Regions from separate parts of the Bacillus sp. GW823-FHT06A10 genome, predicted to be linked through region 1. Evidence: predicted binding sites of a transcription regulator. Region 1 holds the regulator's gene; the other holds the start of a gene.
What was found. The regulator Rex, encoded in region 1, represses fermentation and respiration genes when NADH is low (regulators of the CRP and FNR family bind a similar motif). The targets are predictions, from matches to a motif close to TTGTGAAATATTTCACAA.
Positions count from the first base shown of each region.

Region 2: the regulator Rex is predicted to act here: its motif matches at 4,056-4,073, upstream of hcp (hydroxylamine reductase).

Region 1 covers NZ_JBXAHT010000010.1:4,957-15,185, forward strand. Annotated here, with positions in the region: gene guaA (glutamine-hydrolyzing GMP synthase) at 1-891, opposite strand, end outside; purine riboswitch at 1,056-1,157, opposite strand; gene groL (chaperonin GroEL) at 1,298-2,932, opposite strand; gene groES (co-chaperone GroES) at 2,971-3,255, opposite strand; gene AC1Q8M_RS27545 (CPBP family intramembrane glutamic endopeptidase) at 3,647-4,396, shown strand; gene AC1Q8M_RS27550 (YdiK family protein) at 4,393-4,584, shown strand; gene AC1Q8M_RS27555 (redox-sensing transcriptional repressor Rex) at 4,614-5,243, opposite strand; gene AC1Q8M_RS27560 (ABC-F family ATP-binding cassette domain-containing protein) at 5,430-7,364, shown strand; gene tsaD (tRNA (adenosine(37)-N6)-threonylcarbamoyltransferase complex transferase subunit TsaD) at 7,849-8,865, opposite strand; gene rimI (ribosomal protein S18-alanine N-acetyltransferase) at 8,865-9,308, opposite strand; gene tsaB (tRNA (adenosine(37)-N6)-threonylcarbamoyltransferase complex dimerization subunit type 1 TsaB) at 9,323-10,015, opposite strand; gene tsaE (tRNA (adenosine(37)-N6)-threonylcarbamoyltransferase complex ATPase subunit type 1 TsaE) at 9,996-10,229, opposite strand, start outside.
Region 2 covers NZ_JBXAHT010000001.1:2,605,371-2,615,599, reverse strand. Annotated here, with positions in the region: gene AC1Q8M_RS13350 (flavin-containing monooxygenase) at 1-156, shown strand, start outside; gene AC1Q8M_RS13345 (hypothetical protein) at 437-685, shown strand; gene AC1Q8M_RS13340 (serine hydrolase domain-containing protein) at 722-1,759, opposite strand; gene AC1Q8M_RS13335 (hypothetical protein) at 1,860-2,054, opposite strand; gene AC1Q8M_RS13330 (hypothetical protein) at 2,188-2,469, shown strand; partial or broken gene AC1Q8M_RS13325 (DUF3784 domain-containing protein) at 2,498-2,578, opposite strand; gene bla2 (BcII family subclass B1 metallo-beta-lactamase) at 2,625-3,398, shown strand; gene hcp (hydroxylamine reductase) at 4,137-5,423, shown strand; gene AC1Q8M_RS13310 (condensation domain-containing protein) at 6,288-7,604, shown strand; gene AC1Q8M_RS13305 (PadR family transcriptional regulator) at 8,069-8,389, shown strand; gene AC1Q8M_RS13300 (DUF1048 domain-containing protein) at 8,465-8,806, shown strand; gene AC1Q8M_RS13295 (ABC transporter ATP-binding protein) at 8,977-9,738, shown strand; gene AC1Q8M_RS13290 (ABC transporter permease) at 9,739-10,229, shown strand, end outside.

The DNA of each region.
Region 1 (10,229 bases):
TTTTTGTTCTGGATCTTCTACACCTTTTAACTTATTCATGAAGCGTTCTTGTGCATCCACTTTAATAACGTTCATATGGAAGCCTTCGCTAAATGTTTTCATAACGCCTTCTGCTTCACCTTTACGAAGTAAACCGTGGTCAACGAAAATACATGTTAACTGATCGCCGATTGCTTTATGAATTAATACTGCTACAACAGAAGAGTCTACGCCGCCACTAAGTGCACATAGTACTTTTTTGTCTCCAACAGTTTCACGAATCTTTTCTAATTCTACTTCGATAAAGTTCTCCATGTTCCATCCTTCAGAACAACCACATACGCCGAATACGAAGTTTTTAATTAAATCGTTACCGTGCTCAGAGTGACGTACTTCTGGGTGGAATTGTACACCGTATAAGTTTTTCGCTTCATTGCTCATACCAGCAATTGGGCAAGACTCACTTGTTGCGTCTACTACGAATCCTTCAGGTAAACCAGTTACTAAGTCGCCATGGCTCATCCATACAACTTGCTCTTCTGGAAGGTTCGCATATAATTTTGATTCGTTCTCTACTTTAAGAACAGCTTTTCCGTACTCACGGTGGTTGGCACGCTCTACTTTACCACCGAAGTGTTGTGTCATAAGCTGCATACCGTAACAGATACCGAAGATCGGTAAACCTAGTTCGAAGATTTTTTCATCACAATGTAATGCACCTTCACCGTATACGCTATTTGGTCCACCAGAGAAAATAATCCCTTTTGGATTCATTGCTTTAATTTCTTCTGCAGTAATTGTATGTGGATGAAGTTCACTGTATACACCGAACTCACGAATTCGACGTGCTATTAACTGATTGTATTGACTTCCAAAATCTAAAACGATAATTGTATCGTGTTGCTTCTTCAAAATAATCACCCCAACGTTAGTTCTCGTATATAAATATTTTCACCAATTTGGCGAAAAGCATTACTAATATAATAAAAAAAGCCAGTCCTCCGCCTCTAGTCTCATAACAAAGAAAAGGCAGGGGTCTGACTTTATAAAGAAAGATAGTCTCCGCTCTTTATAAATATAAGACACACTGCCTTCATAGTCAGGTTGTTTACGGTAACCCGGTAGAGACTCTCAAACCATATCATTGAGGATATATGAAGGATCGTTTTATATTATCTTCCTAGATTCTAACAATGAAGTATCTATATGGTCAAGAGAGAAAGCGACAAAATTCTACAGAAATTCATTTCCTTTTCTAAAAAACATAAAAAAACATCCATTTCTACATAGAAATGGATGTTTTTTAGGGCAAACGGAATTACATCATTCCGCCCATACCGCCCATGCCCATGCCGCCCATGTCAGGCATTGCTGGCGCATTTGGTTCTGGCTTGTCAGCTACTACAGCTTCAGTTGTTAAGAACATAGCTGCAACAGATGCTGCGTTTTGAAGTGCAGAACGAGTTACTTTAGCTGGATCTACGATACCAGACTCAAGCATGTTAACCCATTCGCCAGTAGCTGCGTTGAAACCAACGCCTACTTTTTCGCCTTTTAGACGCTCTACAACTACAGATCCTTCTAGACCAGCGTTGATTGCGATTTGACGAACTGGCTCTTCTAGTGCGCGAAGTACGATGTTGATACCTGTTGCTTCGTCACCTTCTGCTACGATAGAAGCTACTTTCGTGTATACGTTCATAAGTGAAGTACCACCACCTGCAACGATACCTTCTTCTACTGCTGCACGAGTTGAGTTAAGTGCATCTTCAATGCGAAGTTTGCGCTCTTTTAACTCAGTTTCAGTTGCTGCACCTACTTTAATTACCGCTACGCCACCTGCTAGTTTAGCAAGTCGCTCTTGTAATTTTTCACGATCGAATTCAGAAGTTGTTTCTTCTAATTGCGCACGAATTTGACCGATGCGAGCTGCGATTTGCTCTGTATTTCCAATACCTTCAACTACAGTTGTGTTTTCTTTTGTAACAACAACTTTACCAGCGCGTCCTAAAGATTCAACTGTAGCAGATTTTAAGTCACGACCTAATTCTTCAGTGATTACTTCGCCACCAGTTAAGATTGCGATATCTTCTAGCATTGCTTTACGACGGTCACCAAATCCAGGAGCTTTAACAGCTACTACATTGAATGTACCACGAAGTTTGTTCACTACTAATGTAGCTAAAGCTTCGCCTTCTACATCTTCAGCAATGATAAGAAGTGGTTTACCTTGTTGTACCACTTGCTCTAATACCGGTAAGATTTCTTGAATGTTAGAAATCTTTTTGTCAGTAATTAAGATATATGGGTTATCAAGAACTGCTTCCATTTTGTCAGAATCAGTAATCATGTAAGGAGATGCATATCCACGATCAAATTGCATACCTTCTACTACGTCTAATTCTGTTGTGAATCCTTTAGACTCTTCTAAAGTAATAACGCCATCGTTACCAACGCGCTCCATTGCTTCAGCGATTAATTGACCTACTTCTTCGTCAGCTGCAGAAATAGCAGCTACTTGTGCAATAGAAGATTTGCCTTCGATTGGTTTAGAAATCGTTTTTAATTCTTCAATTGCAGCAGTAACAGCTTTTTCGATACCTTTACGAAGACCCATTGGGTTAGCACCAGCTGTTACGTTTTTAAGACCTTCACGAATCATAGCTTGCGCTAATACAGTTGCAGTTGTTGTTCCGTCACCAGCTACGTCATTTGTTTTGCTAGCAACTTCTGCTACTAATTTCGCACCCATGTTTTCAAATGCATCTTCTAATTCGATTTCTTTTGCGATTGTTACACCATCATTTGTAATAAGTGGTGAACCAAATTTTTTCTCAAGTACAACGTTACGACCTTTTGGTCCAAGCGTAACTTTTACTGCGTTTGCAAGAGTGTCGACACCGCGAAGCATCGAACGACGTGCTTCTTCACTAAATTTAATATCTTTTGCCATAATAATTGACCCCCTTGGATTTTTTAAGATTTATATAATTAACCGATAACTGCTAAAATGTCACTTTCACGTAAAATCAAGTAGTCTGTACCTTCATATTTCACTTCAGTACCTGCATATTTTGAGAAGATGATAAGATCACCTGCTGCTACCTCTAAAGCAACACGCTCACCATTCTCAAGCACTCGACCAGTACCTACTGCAACAACTTTACCCTCTTGTGGTTTTTCTTTTGCAGTATCTGGTAATACGATACCACTTGCTGTTTTTTCTTCTGCTTGAACAAGCTCAATTACAACGCGATCACCTAATGGCTTTAGCATGAACAATAACCTCCTCATTTTGTTATGTAAATTTCTTTTATTAGCACTCAAGTCATCCGAGTGCTAACACACTTATAATAATAAATAATCTCAATTTCTTTTGCAAGTAAAAAAATCATAATTTTTTCGCAAATCACTATATAAACTTTCTATATAGAATACTGCCTTTACTATATGAATCGTTGTTTCCACTGCTCGTATGTTACAATATGAAAGGACACCCTAAGTTGTTTTCGCTACACACACAACTTTCTCCTGTCTTCTATTATAATTTCAAATAAGGATTTACGAAAAAAACATAATTCAAGTGAGGTTTATATCGTAGGTAGCATATTTACATGTTATCCTAACTTATCTCATACACTATAGTTAGAAAGGATGGTTAAACCATTTGAAGAAACAATACTGGTGGATTATCGTTACATACATTTTAATGCAGTTATCTGGCGTTGTTGGATTGCCACTTCTCCTAAAAACAGGACTCTATGATAATAGAGGATTTACCATTGAGGAAAAAGGACAAATCATAACGGGACACTGGGCAATTATTAGCTTCTTTGTTGCATTATGTATCGTACTTTGGTTACTTAGAACGGATATTCGTGACAGGCATTTAGATCCAAAGCGCTCTTCTGCTCCAGCTACTATTGGATGGATTTTCATCGGGTTCTTCTTGGCTTTCTTTTCACAAATAGTTGCTGGTATGATCGAGATGCAGCTGCTAGGAATTAAACAAGGTTCAGAAAATACAATGAAACTGATGGAGATTGCAAGAACCACACCTTGGTTCCTTATTGTTGTATCTATAATTGGACCTATCTTAGAAGAAATCGTATTTAGAAAAATTTTATTTGGTGCACTTTATAAGAAGTTTAACTTCTTTATCGCAGCTATCATTAGTTCGCTTGTATTCGCAGCAATTCATTTTGATTTTACTCATTTATTGGTATACACTGCTATGGGGCTCGTATTCGCCTTCTTATATGTGAAGACGAAGCGTATTATCGTTCCGATTGCAGCTCATGTTGCGATGAATACATTAGTCGCTATTGGGCAAATTTTTATGAGCAATGAGCAAATTCAAGAAATGATTAAAGAAGCTGAAAAAATGCAAGGCTTTATCGGAGGATTTTTTGTATGAGAAACTCACCATTGTTCATGGCTGCACTATACTTCCTTCTTGGATGTATCTTTACACGCTTCGCCATTACGAACGTGACAGATACAATCTGGAATGTGTGGACAATACTATTTGCAGTTATGGCAACAATTGATTTTAATTTGGCACTTCGCCTTATATTAGTTAAATTCACAAAGAAGAAACAATAATAAAACGCAGAGGTCGCTTCCTCTGCGTTTTATTGTGGATAGTTTTTCAAAAAGTAAACTAATGTTTGTAACTCTACAGCTAAATCAATATGATGAATTCTAATATTCTCTGATACGTTTAATCGTGCTGGTGTGAAATTCAAAATACCATGCACGCTCGTTTCAGCTAATCTATCTGCTACAGCTTGTGCTACTGTAGCCGGTACTGTTAATATTGCCACTTGTATATCATTTGATAATCTCTCTTCTAATTCATCTAAATGGTATACAGGAATGCCCCCGATTTCTGTTCCAACTTTCTCTTCACTAACATCAAATGCCATTTCAATTTTTGTATTATTGTTTTTCGTGAAATTATAATGTAAGAAAGCGGTCCCTAAATTACCTACTCCAATAAGTGCTACACGCGTTATATCATCTTGATCAAGTGTTTCGCGGAAAAATGATAATAAATAATTTACGTTATATCCATATCCCTTTTTCCCTAACGCTCCAAAATACGAAAAATCTCTTCGTATTGTTGCGGAATCTACTTTTACCGCTTCACTCAATTCGGCCGATGAAACACGCTGCTTACCAGAAAGAGATAAGTTTTGGATAAATCGATAGTATAGAGGCAATCTTTTAGCAGTGGCTTGTGGAATCTTTTGCTGATCCATATGACCTCTCCTCTCTTCCTATCTTTATTCATATACTTTAATCAAATACAGAAGTTTAGCACTCATTAAATTCCTTGTATAATAAAGAGAAGAAGTATTCTCTCTTATTTTAAACTATACACTATTTTTAGTATGATTGAGAAATATAAACATGGCAAAGTTAAGAAATTATTTGAGGTGAAAACATTGATTTTATTACAAGTAAATGGACTTTCGAAATTATACGGTGCAGAAACAATTCTTGCAAACATAAAATTGGAAGTACAAACAAAAGATCGTATCGCATTAGTTGGAAGGAATGGAGCTGGAAAATCTACATTATTAAAAATTATCGCTGGTGAGTTATCACATGATGGTGGCGAAATTATAAAACCGAAAGATGTCTCAATCGGGTATTTAGCTCAAAATACCGGCCTAGAAACGTCTTTAACAATTTGGGATGAAATGCTAACCGTCTTTACCCACTTACAGCAAATGGAGACAAAACTTCGAAGGCTTGAGCAAGAAATGGGCAAAGAAGAAAACTTTTCAAACGAAGCTACATACGAAAGATTGTTAGCTGATTATGACCAATTGCAACTCAATTATAAAGATCAAGGTGGATATCAATATGAAGCGGATATTCGCTCCATTTTAAGCGGCCTTGGCTTCCCAGTTGAAACGCACCAGACGACGATTTCTACTTTAAGCGGTGGGCAAAAAACAAGATTAGCTCTCGGAAAATTATTATTAACAAAACCAGACTTACTTATTTTGGACGAGCCTACAAACCATTTAGACATCGAAACATTAACATGGCTTGAGCAATATTTACAAGGTTATCCTGGCGCAATATTAATCGTTTCACATGACCGTTATTTCTTAGACAAACTTGTTACACAAGTATATGAAATTTCGAATAAAGAAAGCAGACGATTTGTTGGTAACTACAGTAAATATTTAGACTTAAAATCAGCATTATATGAGCAAGAAATGAAACGTTACGAAAAACAACAAGATGAAATCGCAAAACTTGAGGACTTCGTTCAAAAGAATATAGCTCGCGCCTCTACAACGAAACGTGCTCAAAGTCGCCGTAAACAACTAGACAGAATGGAATTATTAACGAGACCATTAGGGGATTCTAAGTCAGCATCATTCCACTTCGATATTGAAAAGCAAAGTGGAAATGATGTTTTACAAGTAAAGGATGCAACCATTGGCTATGATGAGGACCCTATAATTGAAAACGTAACTATGCGCTTAACTCGCGGAGATAGTGTTGCTTTAGTTGGTCCAAACGGAATTGGGAAATCCACATTATTAAAATCTATTGTGAATAAGTTACCACTATTAAATGGTGATGTTTCTTTCGGATCAAATGTATCTGTTGGTTATTATGATCAAGAACAAGCAAACTTAACATCTTCTAAACGGGTTTTAAATGAACTATGGGATGAATATCCACTGCAACCTGAAAAAGAAATCCGTACTATACTCGGGAACTTTTTATTTACAGGAGATGATGTACTGAAACCAGTATCTTCCCTTAGTGGTGGACAAAAAGCTCGATTAGCTCTTGCGAAGCTTATGATGCAAAAGTCAAATTTATTAATTCTGGATGAGCCTACGAACCACCTTGATTTAAATAGTAAAGAGATTTTAGAGAATGCTTTAATTGATTATCCAGGGACTCTTCTATTTGTCTCACATGACCGCTACTTCATTAACCGTGTAACAACGACTGTGATTGAGTTATCAACAGAAGGTGCACAGGAATATTTAGGGGATTACGATTACTATGTGGAGAAGAAAAATGAAATGATTGAACGCGCAGCATTTGAACAACTTGAACAGCAAGAAAATCAGGCACCTGTTCAAAAAACTGTAGCTCAAGAAAAATTAAATTATCTCGAAGAAAAAGAGCGTAAACAATTAGAACGTCAACGCACTCGAAAAATTGAAGAACTAGAACAAAACATCGTAAACTTAGAAGAAGAAATTGCTACGTTAGAAGATCAACTTTGCTTACCAGAAATATATGCAGATTATGAAAAAGCGAGTGAAATTACAACTAAAAAACAAACGCTACAAGTACAACTTGAAACTTGTATGGCAGAGTGGGAAGAGCTGCATGTATAAGAGTATTTAAATAAGGAAGATGTCTCATCAGTCATGATTTTTGACTATGTGACATCTTTTTTCTTTAAGTACATAAATAATTTTTTGAATATATCAATGGTAACTCGGAATATATCAACCAATTTTCAAATACATCTATCGTAACCCTATATATATAAACGATTCGACACGAAATATCGATTTACCGACAAGGATTGACAATATCAGCACCCTCTATAATAGAAGGATATTTCAAAATGTTTTTCAGGGATATCTTCTTACTTTTTATTTCCCGAAAAACAATATATTCAAAGGTCAGACTTCATCTAGTTTATCCACAAACTTATACACATATCCACCTTTATAAAATAGCTATCAAAACAACTTTTCCACATTATCCACAACTATCAAAAAAGATATCAACACTTTATATACACAACAAAACCCACATTATCAACAGATAATATGGGTTTTATCCACAAGCTGTGGTTAATTATGTGCATAACTATGCTTCAATATCTAATCCTGGATTCGCATTTAAGGCTAATGTTGCACGCTTGCCTTGTTCATACGCAATTGTCCCTGCCGCTGCAATCATTGCTGCATTATCTGTGCATAAAGATAGCGGTGGAATAATTAGTTCAATGTTTTCTTTTTGTGCAAATTCTTCTTCTAATCGCGCACGAAGTCCTTTATTAGCAGCTACTCCACCAGCAAGAAGTAATTGCTTTACATTATAAGCCTCTGCTGCACGAGCTGCTTTCGTTACAAGTACATCTATTACACTTTCTTGGAAACTTGCCGCTAAATCTTCTGGTTTAATTTCTATACCACGTTGTTTCGCGTTATGCACAGTGTTGATAACTGCTGATTTCAATCCACTAAAGCTAAAATCATATGAATTCGGTTCTAGCCATGCACGAGGCAAATCAATTGTTGGTTCTCCTTCATGTGCAAGACGATCAATATGAGGACCACCTGGATATGGCATAGATAACGTACGAGCTACTTTATCATATGCTTCTCCAGCTGCATCATCTCGCGTTTCACCAATTACTTCAAATGAACCATGTTCTTTCATATAAACAAGTTCTGTATGCCCACCAGATACAACAAGTGATAATAGCGGGAATTGAACTTCTTTTACTAAACGGTTCGCATAAATATGGCCAGCAATATGATGAACACCGACTAACGGAATATCATGTGCAAAAGCTACTGCCTTCGCTGCATTTACCCCAATTAAAAGTGCTCCTACTAAACCAGGCCCTTCTGTTACAGCAATTGCATCAATATCATCAAATGTGATATTTGCTTCTTTTAAAGCTTCTTCTAACACAACTGTAATTTCTTCTACATGATGACGGGATGCAATCTCTGGTACAACCCCGCCAAAACGTTTATGACTTTCGATTTGTGATGCAACGACATTCGCAATAATTTCCGTTCCATTTTTAACAACCGCTACCGCTGTTTCATCACAGCTTGTTTCAATCCCAAGTATAATCGTATTTTTTTCCATTATATATTCACCCACATTACAAGACCATCTTCCTGATTGTCTGCATAGTATCGTTTACGAATTCCACCATTTTGAAATCCATATTTTTTGTACAACTGCTTTGCTACTTCATTTGATACACGTACTTCAAGCGTCATTGTTTTTACCCCTAGTTCTTTCGCTTCTGAAATAACTGCTTTCAATAAGGCATCTCCTAATTTTTGACCTCGGTATTCTGGCAAAATAGCTATATTTGTTATATGTGATTCATCAATAATTATCCACAATCCACAATATCCGATTACACGACCATCTTTTTCTAACACAATATAATGTGCATGTTCATTCATCGTTAATTCACGGTGAAAGGCATCTGCAGTCCAAGGAGTTGAAAAAGACACTTCTTCAATAGCTACAATTTGAGCAATATCATCAAGTTCCATCTTTCTAAATATCATATCCATCTTCTGCAAGGCCCCTACTTGTTTTGACTTTCTAACCACTTTGTTTCAGCTTCAGCTAAACGAAGATAGCTCGGAACAAACGTATGCACATCTTGTTCTTCTTTTTGTAACCCTAAGAATGCTAGCTCACTTGGTCTTGGATTATTTTTAGTAAACGGAGCGAATACAGCTTGATCACCTAAATGTTCTATAATTATTTCTTTATGCAATTTAACATCATTACCGATAAATAAAACAGGCTGTCCTTTATCTTTTAACATTTGCAACCAGTCCACAATAAGAATAATTCGGTCTTCTTCTATTGAAGTTAACTGCTCTCCTTCATATGTATATAATCCAGTATAGATTTGCCCACGTCTTCCATCAAATAAAGGACAAATTAATCCATTAAAGTTAGCACCGTTTGCAGCTACTACCTCTAAACTTGATACACCTACAATTGGTATTTGAAGTGACCAAGCTAATGTTTTTGCCGCTGTCACGCCTATGCGAACACCTGTATATGATCCAGGTCCAGCAGCTACTACGATTTTAGTTAATTCCTTCGGTTTTACACCACATTCTTTTAACAGTTGCTCTACAGCTGGCATAAGACGTACAGAATGGTTTTTCGTCAAATTTGTAATGATTTCCCCAATCACGTTTCCTTCCTCAATAAGGGATACACCCATTACGTAATTTGAAGTATCAATTGCTAGTACTTTCATCTTGTAATAGCTCCTCACATAATCTAATATAGCGATCTCCAATTGGCTCGAGTATAATTTTTCTTGTGTCATCTCCCGCATGGAATAAACTAATTTGTAACTTTTCATTCGGTAAATATGCTTCTATTAAATGAGCCCATTCCACTACCGTAATTCCTTCACCGTAGAAATACTCATCAAAGCCTAAGTCCTCTTCGCTTTCTGCTAAGCGATA
Region 2 (10,229 bases), on a different contig from region 1:
AAAGGATTTCCTAATCATATAAAGGGAATCAGTCCAGTAAAAGGATTGTATTATATCGGTTTACCATGGCAATCTCAAAGGGGTTCCGCACTTATTTGTGGTGTAGGAAAGGATGCAGAGTATGTACTTTCTGAAATCAAAAAAATAGATCAGTAGCAATAACTACTGATCATCCATATGTACATGAATTAGGAGAGGTCAAACATTTATTAACTTTATTATAATAGATTTTCATAGAATTAAAAACTGAAAATTCAAATTTAATGTTGAGAAAGTTTTTTGTATCGAAATATATGAAAAAATAGGGATTTTTATTAAAACAGAAAAAGATATTTCTATTTTAGTAAATTATGATATAGTCTAAATAAGCGTGTTTTTCCATAAATGTAATTATTTTCATTGTAATTTTGTTTATATGAGGGAAGGAGAAGTAATTATGAAGTTTGATGATCAACGCTTACTAGGAGTCCGATTAGGTTCTGTACTTGTGACAGAGGAAAATCAATATTTAGTAATTAAGAAAAAAGATCATTATGCACTGTTAAATATACATAATTTAGAATGCACTCATGTTGAAGTGCAGTTAGAACATTTGGAAGAAATGTTGCGGGAAGATTTCCAAGAAAGTATAACGGAGATTATCGCACCAGAACATATAAAAATTGTTGCGAAAAATGTTATATAGATAAAGAAGCTGGAAGGAACAGCTTCTTTATTTTCATTATAAGGATAACGTTTTTACAACCTTACCAATGATCCCTTCCATTTGATGAACACCTAAATCGGAATTAGTCATAATAACAGCACCATTCCCGCAGTATGGATAACAAACCATCATACATTGAAATCCAACGCCCCATCCGAGTGAATAAATCTGTAATTCTTCATTAGAATCATCTAGAAAAACACCTAATCCAGTCCATTTTGAGCAACCTTGAGGAGAAATCATGTCTATTACTAATTTTTGAGAAAGTTTTAGTTTGCCCTTTCCTTGTAAGGAATGAATGATTTCAATAACTAAAGCTGATAAGTCAGTTGGTGTTGTCCAAATACCTGAAGCAGCTGCGAATGGATAAAATGGATACTTCTCATTTGTTACAGTTCTATCTTTATTATGTCCGCAAGCAAAAACATCGGTTTTATCTATGTCTTTTGGAGAAAAAAGTGTACTATTTTTCATTTGTAATGGCTGGAAGATGTGTTCTTCTAATAACTGACTAAATAATCTTCCTGTAATATCTTCTAGTAGTAGTTCGATTATACAAAAGTTTGCGTCTGAGTAGTGAAATTCACTTTCTGGTTTATAAGTTACCTCTATAGGTACGGGGCAATATAGTGTTTTACCGGAAAGGAGCTCAGACATATTAGGTAATCCTTTTGCAGGTGTATAATGTTCAAAACTATTAGGTGGATCAATGAGTCCAGATTGATGGCTTAATAAGTTTCTCAAAGTGATGCTTTTTTGTGAAGTAAATAGATTAGTAGGAATGTTCCAAGATGTGAGTTTATCATTTACGTTTTCATCTAAATATACGATACCTTGCTCTGATAATGTTAGTACGAGCATTGTAGTGATGAATTTGCTGATAGAACAAGAATTAAAGAGAGAATTTGTAGTAATAGCTCTAGTTGTTCCAGCTTCAAGTGTTCCAAAGGCAGTCGCTTCATCTAGTTTGCCATTACATATAACAGCGAGGCTTAAACCTGCAACGGAATATTGGTTCATTTTCTCGTATATATTGCTAATTTTTAAGTTCATGGTGACTCCTTTCTTTAAAGACAGAATATTATTTTTATTATACAGTAGTAAAAAAAAGAAAACACTTCGTAATTCACCAATGAAGTGTTTTCTTTTTTAGTTAGTTTGAAGTGAACTTTTGAAAAAATTTGTCTCGGTACATGTACATAACCCATGAGATTGTTATTAAAGAAATGATGATTTGTTTGTTTTTAATTGTTGCATTGAGAACAAGCCAACCAACTATATCAAATAATAAATGTAGCACGATTGAAAGAACTACAAATTGAAGTAACGTATTTAAAAATCTTTTCATAAAGTGTCCCCCTAAAATAATAGGTTTTATTAACAGTTTGATATAGTAGTATTATACATTAAATGCTTTATGTGGTAAAATTTACCTAAGTTAGTGAAATAAAACAAATGAAAGTTAGTAAGGGGGAACATTCATGGAATTCTGGATGGTTATACTAATATTAGCCTTTGGTTTCATTTATATCGCTGAAAAATTAGCTACAATTGAAAAGAAAAATGATGCGCGTTTAAAGAGAATTGAAGATAGATTACAATTAATTACGAAAGAAATGGGAATTGTAGAAAGAGAACCTGAAATTAATAAAGAACTACGCCAGCTTGTAGAAGAAGGAAAAAAAGTTACAGCAGTTAAGAGAGTAAGAGAAGCTTTTGGTTTTTCCTTACTAGAAGCGAAGCAATATGTTGATAAATTATAAAAAAGATCATCCATTTGGGTGATCTTTTTCACTGCACCATGCGTGTATTTACATAAGCGGCGATAATAAAGTGTCCAATTATATGGAACAAACATTTGAGATGAATTGTCTAATATAGGTAATAACTATTTAGCTTGAAAGAAAGGGTTGATGACATGAAAAAGAATACGTTGTTAAAAGTAGGATTATGTGTAGGTTTACTAGGAACAATTCAATTTGTTAGCACAATTTCTTCTGTACAAGCATCACAAAAGGTAGAGAAAACAGTAATAAAAAATGAGACGGGAACCATTTCAATATCTCAGTTAAACAAGAATGTATGGGTTCATACGGAGTTAGGTTCTTTTAATGGAGAAGCAGTTCCTTCGAACGGGCTAGTTCTTAATACTGCTAAAGGACTAGTGCTTGTTGATTCTTCTTGGGATGACAAATTAACGAAGGAACTAATAGAAATGGTAGAAAAGAAATTTCAGAAGCGCGTAACGGATGTCATTATTACACATGCGCACGTTGATCGAATTGGCGGAATAAAAACGTTGAAAGAAAGAGGCATTAAAGCGCATAGTACAGCATTAACTGCAGAACTAGCAAAGAAAAATGGATATGAAGAACCGCTTGGAGATTTACAAACCGTTACAAATTTGAAGTTTGGAAATATGAAAGTAGAAACATTTTATCCAGGGAAAGGGCATACAGAAGATAATATTGTCGTATGGTTACCGCAATACAATATTTTAGTTGGAGGCTGTTTAGTGAAATCTACGTCCGCGAAAGATTTAGGAAACGTTGCGGATGCTTATGTAAATGAATGGTCTACATCGATTGAGAATGTGCTGAAGCGATATAGAAATATAAATGCAGTAGTGCCTGGTCATGGAGAAGTAGGGAACAAAGGATTACTTTTACATACATTGGATTTATTAAAATAAGAAATTGTAGAAATACAAAAGAGAGGAGAAATAATTTTCTCCTCTCTTTCTTCTAACTATATTTAAATGCTGAATCTGTTGATTACGTCAGCATATATTACTGAGATTTTAATTCCAAGTATACAAATACTAGTACTGTCATAATTGCTATAACAACATAAGTAGCATCAAGCATTATAAGTGTTTTTAAAGTTTCAGTCATCGTAATTCACCCCTGTTATAAAAATATAACATGATCTTTTTATTGATTAGATAAGAGATCATAAAGATAAAATGTATATGAAATTTCTTAAGTAGCTTCTATATAAATATATCATATAAATAATGTAAGTAATGTTAAGATAATGTAAATGCATTGTAAATAAAAAGGTTTACAATAAAGACTTTAATAAAAAATGATAGTTCCTTAAAATGACAAATGCGCTCTTCTTTCTATTGAATGATAGAAAGAAGAGCGTATTTTTATATCTATTTCATATGTGATGAATTGCAACTATTTGTACATTTGATTCAAAAATTTTTTTCGTTGTATATATTTCTCCAAATTAATTAGCTATTTAAAAGTATCGAAAGATGTGTGTACACTAATGCATATTTTTTAGTGTCAATAAAAATATTATGTCAACAATATGAACTGTCACAAATCTTTATATATTATTGTGATTGATATCACATCACTTTTTTTCAATGGGTATTATGCTTAAGGTGTAATGAATGATTGGGAGAGGGTGGGATGATATGTTTTGTTATCAATGTGAACAAACGCCAGCAGGCGGATGTAAAGTAATGGGTGTGTGCGGCAAGAATGAAACGATTGCGAGTTTACAAGATACGATTGTGTTTGGGCTAAAAGGAATTGCAGCTTATCGCACACATGCTGCTCAGCTAGGATATACGGATGCATTTGTAGATGCTACAACACAAGAAGCTTTATATATGACATTAACAAATTCTAACTTTAACGAACAAGAGCATATTGATATGGCTATGAAAGTGGGGAAATCAGCTTTACGGGTGATGGAATTATTAGATGAGGCACATACGAATCATTTTGGTGTGCCAGAGCCTGTACAAATTACACAAAATCGTGTAGAAGGTAAAGCAATTGTAGTTACGGGTCATAATTTATTTGCACTAGAAGAACTATTAAAGCAAACAGAAGGAAAAGACATTAATATTTATACGCATTCTGAAATGCTACCAGCACACGGATACCCGCAGCTGAAAAAATATAAACATTTAAAAGGAAACATCGGTAAGGCATGGTATGATCAAAGACGCCTTTTTGAAAAATTTACTGGTGCCATATTAGCTACAACGAACTGTGTTATGCCAATTAAAGGCTCGTACTCTGATCGATTCTTTTCATATGACATTGCAGGTTTAGAAGGTGTACAAAAAATTGAAAATGATGATTTTACACCATTAATTCAAAAAGCACTAGAACTTCCAGAAGTACATATGGAGTCGGATGAACAGTTAGTGACAGGGTTTCATCATAATACAGTATTATCATTAGCTCCAGAAATTATTGATGCAGTAAAAGAGGGGAAAATAAAGCGTTTCTTTGTTATCGCCGGTTGTGATGCACCGGGAAAAGGCGGAGAATATTATCGTGAATTAGCAACGTCACTTCCGCCAGAAACGGTTATTTTAACAACTTCTTGCGGAAAATTCCGCTTTAATGATGTGGATTACGGTGTTGTACCTGGTACGGAAATTCCGCGTTACATTGATTTAGGACAGTGCAATAATTCAATTTCTACAGTGAAAATAGCGGCTGCTTTAGCTGATGCTTTCCAATGTGAAGTGAATGAATTGCCAGTAAGTATTGTGCTATCATGGTTTGAACAAAAAGCGGTTGCCATTTTACTCGGGCTATTTAGTCTTGGGATTCAAGATATTCGCATCGGTCCAAAGGCTCCTGAATTTATTTCACCTGGCGTGCTTGATGTATTACAAGAAACATTTGGTTTAAAACTAATTACAAATGCAGCAGAAGACATGGCTATGATGTTATCGTAACGGAAAAGATGTTTTCACTTAATTGTAGCTTTATAAATCATTTGTATGTGTGTGAGTAAACGTACATACAAATGATTATTAATAAAGAAAATCGCTATATCTATAAATTTTATAAAGCTTTTAAAGTGTAACACCACATGCCCATCACCTTAAGATTTTAAGTATCCCCAAAACGAAATTTCTACATGAATATCTATAATTTTACCTCTTTTTCATTTGATTTGAAAATAAGCTTTCTATTTTTAAAAACCAACGATACCACCTCAAATTATATGAATAAAATCCATTCATTTATTAGGAAAATGGATTGAAAATAATAAGGTAGACTAAAAAGTAAAATATTATTTATGATAATCATTCTTTTATAAAATTTAAATTGGAAATAGCCCTACTCATTTTGATTGCGCATCTTCAAAATGGAGGGGCTTTTCTTACTGTAAAATCAATAACTGCAGCTTATTTTGTTGAAAAAATTCTCATTCTTATTTTGAAAGTGATAGGGGTACATTTACATGCACATCAATCTTTTATGATGAAGTGGCCCTTGAATATATTATTTTTTATTGACAGACATAAAAACGATTTATTTGCTATATTGATAATTTATAGACGTTATAATAAAATGTTTACGTATATATAAACTTAATTTATTCTTGTTTGGTTTTGTTGTGAGGTTAGGCAGTGTTGATAACAATAAAATAATGAATATATCACCTGCAAAAAGAATGAAACCAATACGGAGAAGATGATTTCGTTAAAAATTCGAAAAATAAGCGTTATTAGCTCTTGAAGAAAAATGACTAGAAAAATTATAAGCATATGGAAAATAGGGTTATACAAAAAGTCCTAAAGGGGGACGGAATTATGGAGAAAAGAAAGTATTCAGTAACACCACAAGATCGAATGAATTATGTATTAGGTCTTTATTCTGCAGATCAACAAATTAATGCAGTTCTTTATTTTCCTGTAGGTATATCCAAGGAAATACTTGAAGAATCAGTAAGGATAACGTTGCAATTGCAACCAGTTTTGAACAGCCGGTTTGTAGAAAATGATATTCCTTACTGGGAGGAACATTCATCTGACACTAACTCATCTATTTGCTTTTTTGCAGAAGGAAATAATCAAGAACTTGAAATAATGGCAATAGATTTTATTAAGGAACCTGGTGATCGTATTCAGGGGCCTATGGTTCAAACGAAATTATTACGGGGCACTACAACAGATATGTTAGTTGTGAAATTGTCTCATCTATGTTCAGATGGTGCAGGAGTCAAGGAATATATTAAATTGCTTGGAATGATATATACTCACCTTTCATTGGGACGGTCTAAGAAGCAAATTATAAAGGAATTTGATAAGGGAAATGAGAGTTGTCGAGATCAATCACATGTATTCAAATACGCTGGAATATCGGACATAAAAAGTGCGTATCGTCCTAACCAAGAACAACAGGCATCGTTATGGTCTTTTCCATCTCAACCTAACAAAAATAAATTTCCCCAAATGTCCGTACGGCGATTGAGCCATGAGCAAACTCTACGTTTAACCCAATGGACAAAAGCTCAACAGGCTACCTTGAATGATGTAATCATGACTGCATACTTCCGAGCTTTATCACATTTCACTGTGTATGCAGAACCTCGCACTGCAGAAAAAATGATTGGCTTGACAATTGATTTACGTCGATATCTGCCTAATAATACAACTGGTGCTATTTGCAACTTATCCGGTATGGAAATGCCAGTGATTAAAATGGAAGACGATGAAACATTTAAGCAGACTCTTGTTCGAGTTAAACAATCAATGGATAAAATAAAGTCTCAAAATCCAGGTCTTTCTTCAGCAGCAGGAATGGAGTTACTGGCAGAAATGAAGCTATCTACAGTGAAGGAAATGTATAATCAGCAATATGAACAGGCTGTACAGATGGGGATGGCGTTGCCATTACTGACAAATTTGGGAGTAATCGCTGAGGAACCTATTCAGTTTGGTGAAATTCAAGCTGAGGACGGGTATATGACATCACCTATTATGTATGCACCATTCTTTTCAATGGGAGCAAGCTCTTATAATGGAAGGCTTACATTTACGATCGGTTATCATGCGCCGGATACATCAAAAGAAAAGGTAGAAAAATTTTTAGATAGTGTTGCTAATCAACTATCAGAAATAAAATAAAAGAGAATACAGAGAACAGATTTCTAATAGAATTGTATTTTGGGAGCTCGTATCATGTACGGATAATCTCTGGAAATTTTCTCTGACCGCACTTGCCTTTATGCTTTATATGCAATGGGAATGGTAGGGAGAAACAGTTTGTATCGTGAAAAAACAAGATATAACGGTATGAAAACAATAAAGCAGAGCTGATTTAAATTACACTTTGAATCAGCTCTGTTTTACTAGTTTGATGGCCCTTACAACAAAAAAGGAGGCTGTATCCGGTTAGGGTAAAGCGGATTTTTAATTTTTTTGAAAATAAAGTTGACATCCACAACTACTTAGTCATACAATGTAGTTGTAATAAGTGATACTGAATAGTGTGGTTTTACTCAAAAGCTATTCAGTAAAAAAATTCGCCTTAGTACTCTGTGATACTGAATATAAGTCAGACAGAATAGGGGGTAAAGGAGGATCAGGACATGGAAAATTTAACTGAAATGCTAAAAGGTTCACTGGAAGGGTGTGTACTGGAAATCATCAGTCGCCGTGAAACGTATGGCTATGAGATTACCCGCCATCTGAATGATCTTGGGTTTACCGAAGTTGTGGAAGGTACGGTGTATACCATCCTTGTACGATTAGAGAAGAAAAAGCTTGTGAATATTGAAAAGAAACCATCAGATATGGGACCGCCTCGTAAGTTTTATTCATTAAATGAAGAGGGCCGCCAAGAGCTTGAATTGTTTTGGAAAAAATGGGATTTTGTATCGTCAAAAATTAACGTCTTGAAGTCAAAATAGGTTCATAAGATAAAATGTTCCGGCCGATACTTTGGGAATTTCTTGTTCGGTTTTATAAAAAAGGAGGAAAATAAGATGTTAGAAATGTTTAAAAAGTTAATTGGTGATAAAAAAGAGTACAAAATGATGATGGCACGAGTTGAGGCTCTGCCAGAGGACTACCAATTTGTATTTAAGAAAATTCAAAACTACATGTGGAATTTCTCAGCGGGTAACGGGATGGATATGTTACACATACAGTATGAATTAATCGATTTGTTTGAAGCTGGTGCAGCAGAAGGAAGACAAGTGCTTGACATTACTGGGGATGACGTGGCTTCCTTTGCTGACGAACTAGTGGCAAATGCTAAAACTTACGTCTCCAAGTATCGTGAAGATTTGAATGAAAGTATTATGAAGAAATTGAGAAAAAAATAAATGGAATAAGTAATACCGACTGATTAGCTGGTTACACATATGAATTGCCACCATAGCTATTCAGTTATATTTTTAGCTTGGTACTAAGTGATACAGAATATCAGTGGTACTAAATAGATAGAGGTAAATAAATTATCTCCGCAAAACATTTTTATAGGGAGGAAAAAAGTATGAGTCATGCAGCGATTTCTGTAAAAGGCTTGAAAAAATCCTTTAAAGACAAGGAAGTTTTAAAAGGGATAGATTTTGAGGTGCAGCGTGGAGAAATTTTCGCGCTGCTAGGCTCAAATGGAGCGGGAAAGACGACAACGGTCAACATCCTTTCGACGCTAATGAAGCAAGATGGCGGTGAAGTAAGTATTTGCGGATTTGATGTACAGCGTCAACCAAATCATGTTCGTCAAAGTATCAGTTTGACAGGGCAGTTCGCAGCTTTAGACGGTATGCTGACTGGGAGGGAAAACTTGATAATGATAGCTAGGCTACGTGGTGTTTCCAATCCCGCTCAAGTTGCTGACAATCTACTTGCAAGATTTAGCCTGACTGATGCGGCAAACCAAAGGGCAGATCAGTATTCAGGTGGGATGAAGCGCCGGCTTGATATCGCGATGAGTTTGATTGGGGCGCCAGCAGTTATTTTTCTTGACGAACCAACGACTGGACTCGATCCTGAAGCGCGGATTGAAGTGTGGGATACAGTCAAGGAACTTGCTGATAGTGGTACAACTATTTTGCTTACGACTCAGTACTTGGAGGAAGCAGAACAACTGGCAGACCGTATCGCTATTTTGCATGGCGGAAAAATTATTACGACAGGTACTCTTGCTGAACTAAAAGAGATGTTCCCGCCAGCAAAAGTGGAGTATATCGAGAAGCAACCGACATTGGAAGAAATATTCCTTGCGATCATTGGCAAAAAGGAGGAGATGTAAATGAAAAGTAAAACAGGTGTATTACTAGGTCGTTTAATGCGTAACATTATGCGCAGTCCGGATACAATTATTACAGTAGCGATTACACCGATTATGATGATGCTATTATTTGTCTACGTGTTTGGCGGCGCAATAAAAACTGGAACGGAAAACTACGTTAATTATTTATTGCCGGGAATTTTGCTAATGGCTATCGCATCCGGTGTAGCTTACACTTCCGTGCGACTCTTTACGGATGTAAAGAGTGGGCTGATGGCACGTTTCATTACGATGCCTATTAAGCGCTCATCGATATTGTGGGCTCACGTTCTAACCTCTCTTGTTGCTAATGTACTTACTATCGTGGTGGTTATTCTTGTTGCACTCTTAATGGGTTTCCGTTCCAGTGCTAATATTCTAGATTGGCTCGCGGTAGCTGGGATACTTGGGATGTTTACGCTGGCGCTAACATGGCTAGCTATCATTCCAGGATTGAAAGCGAGGTCTATGGA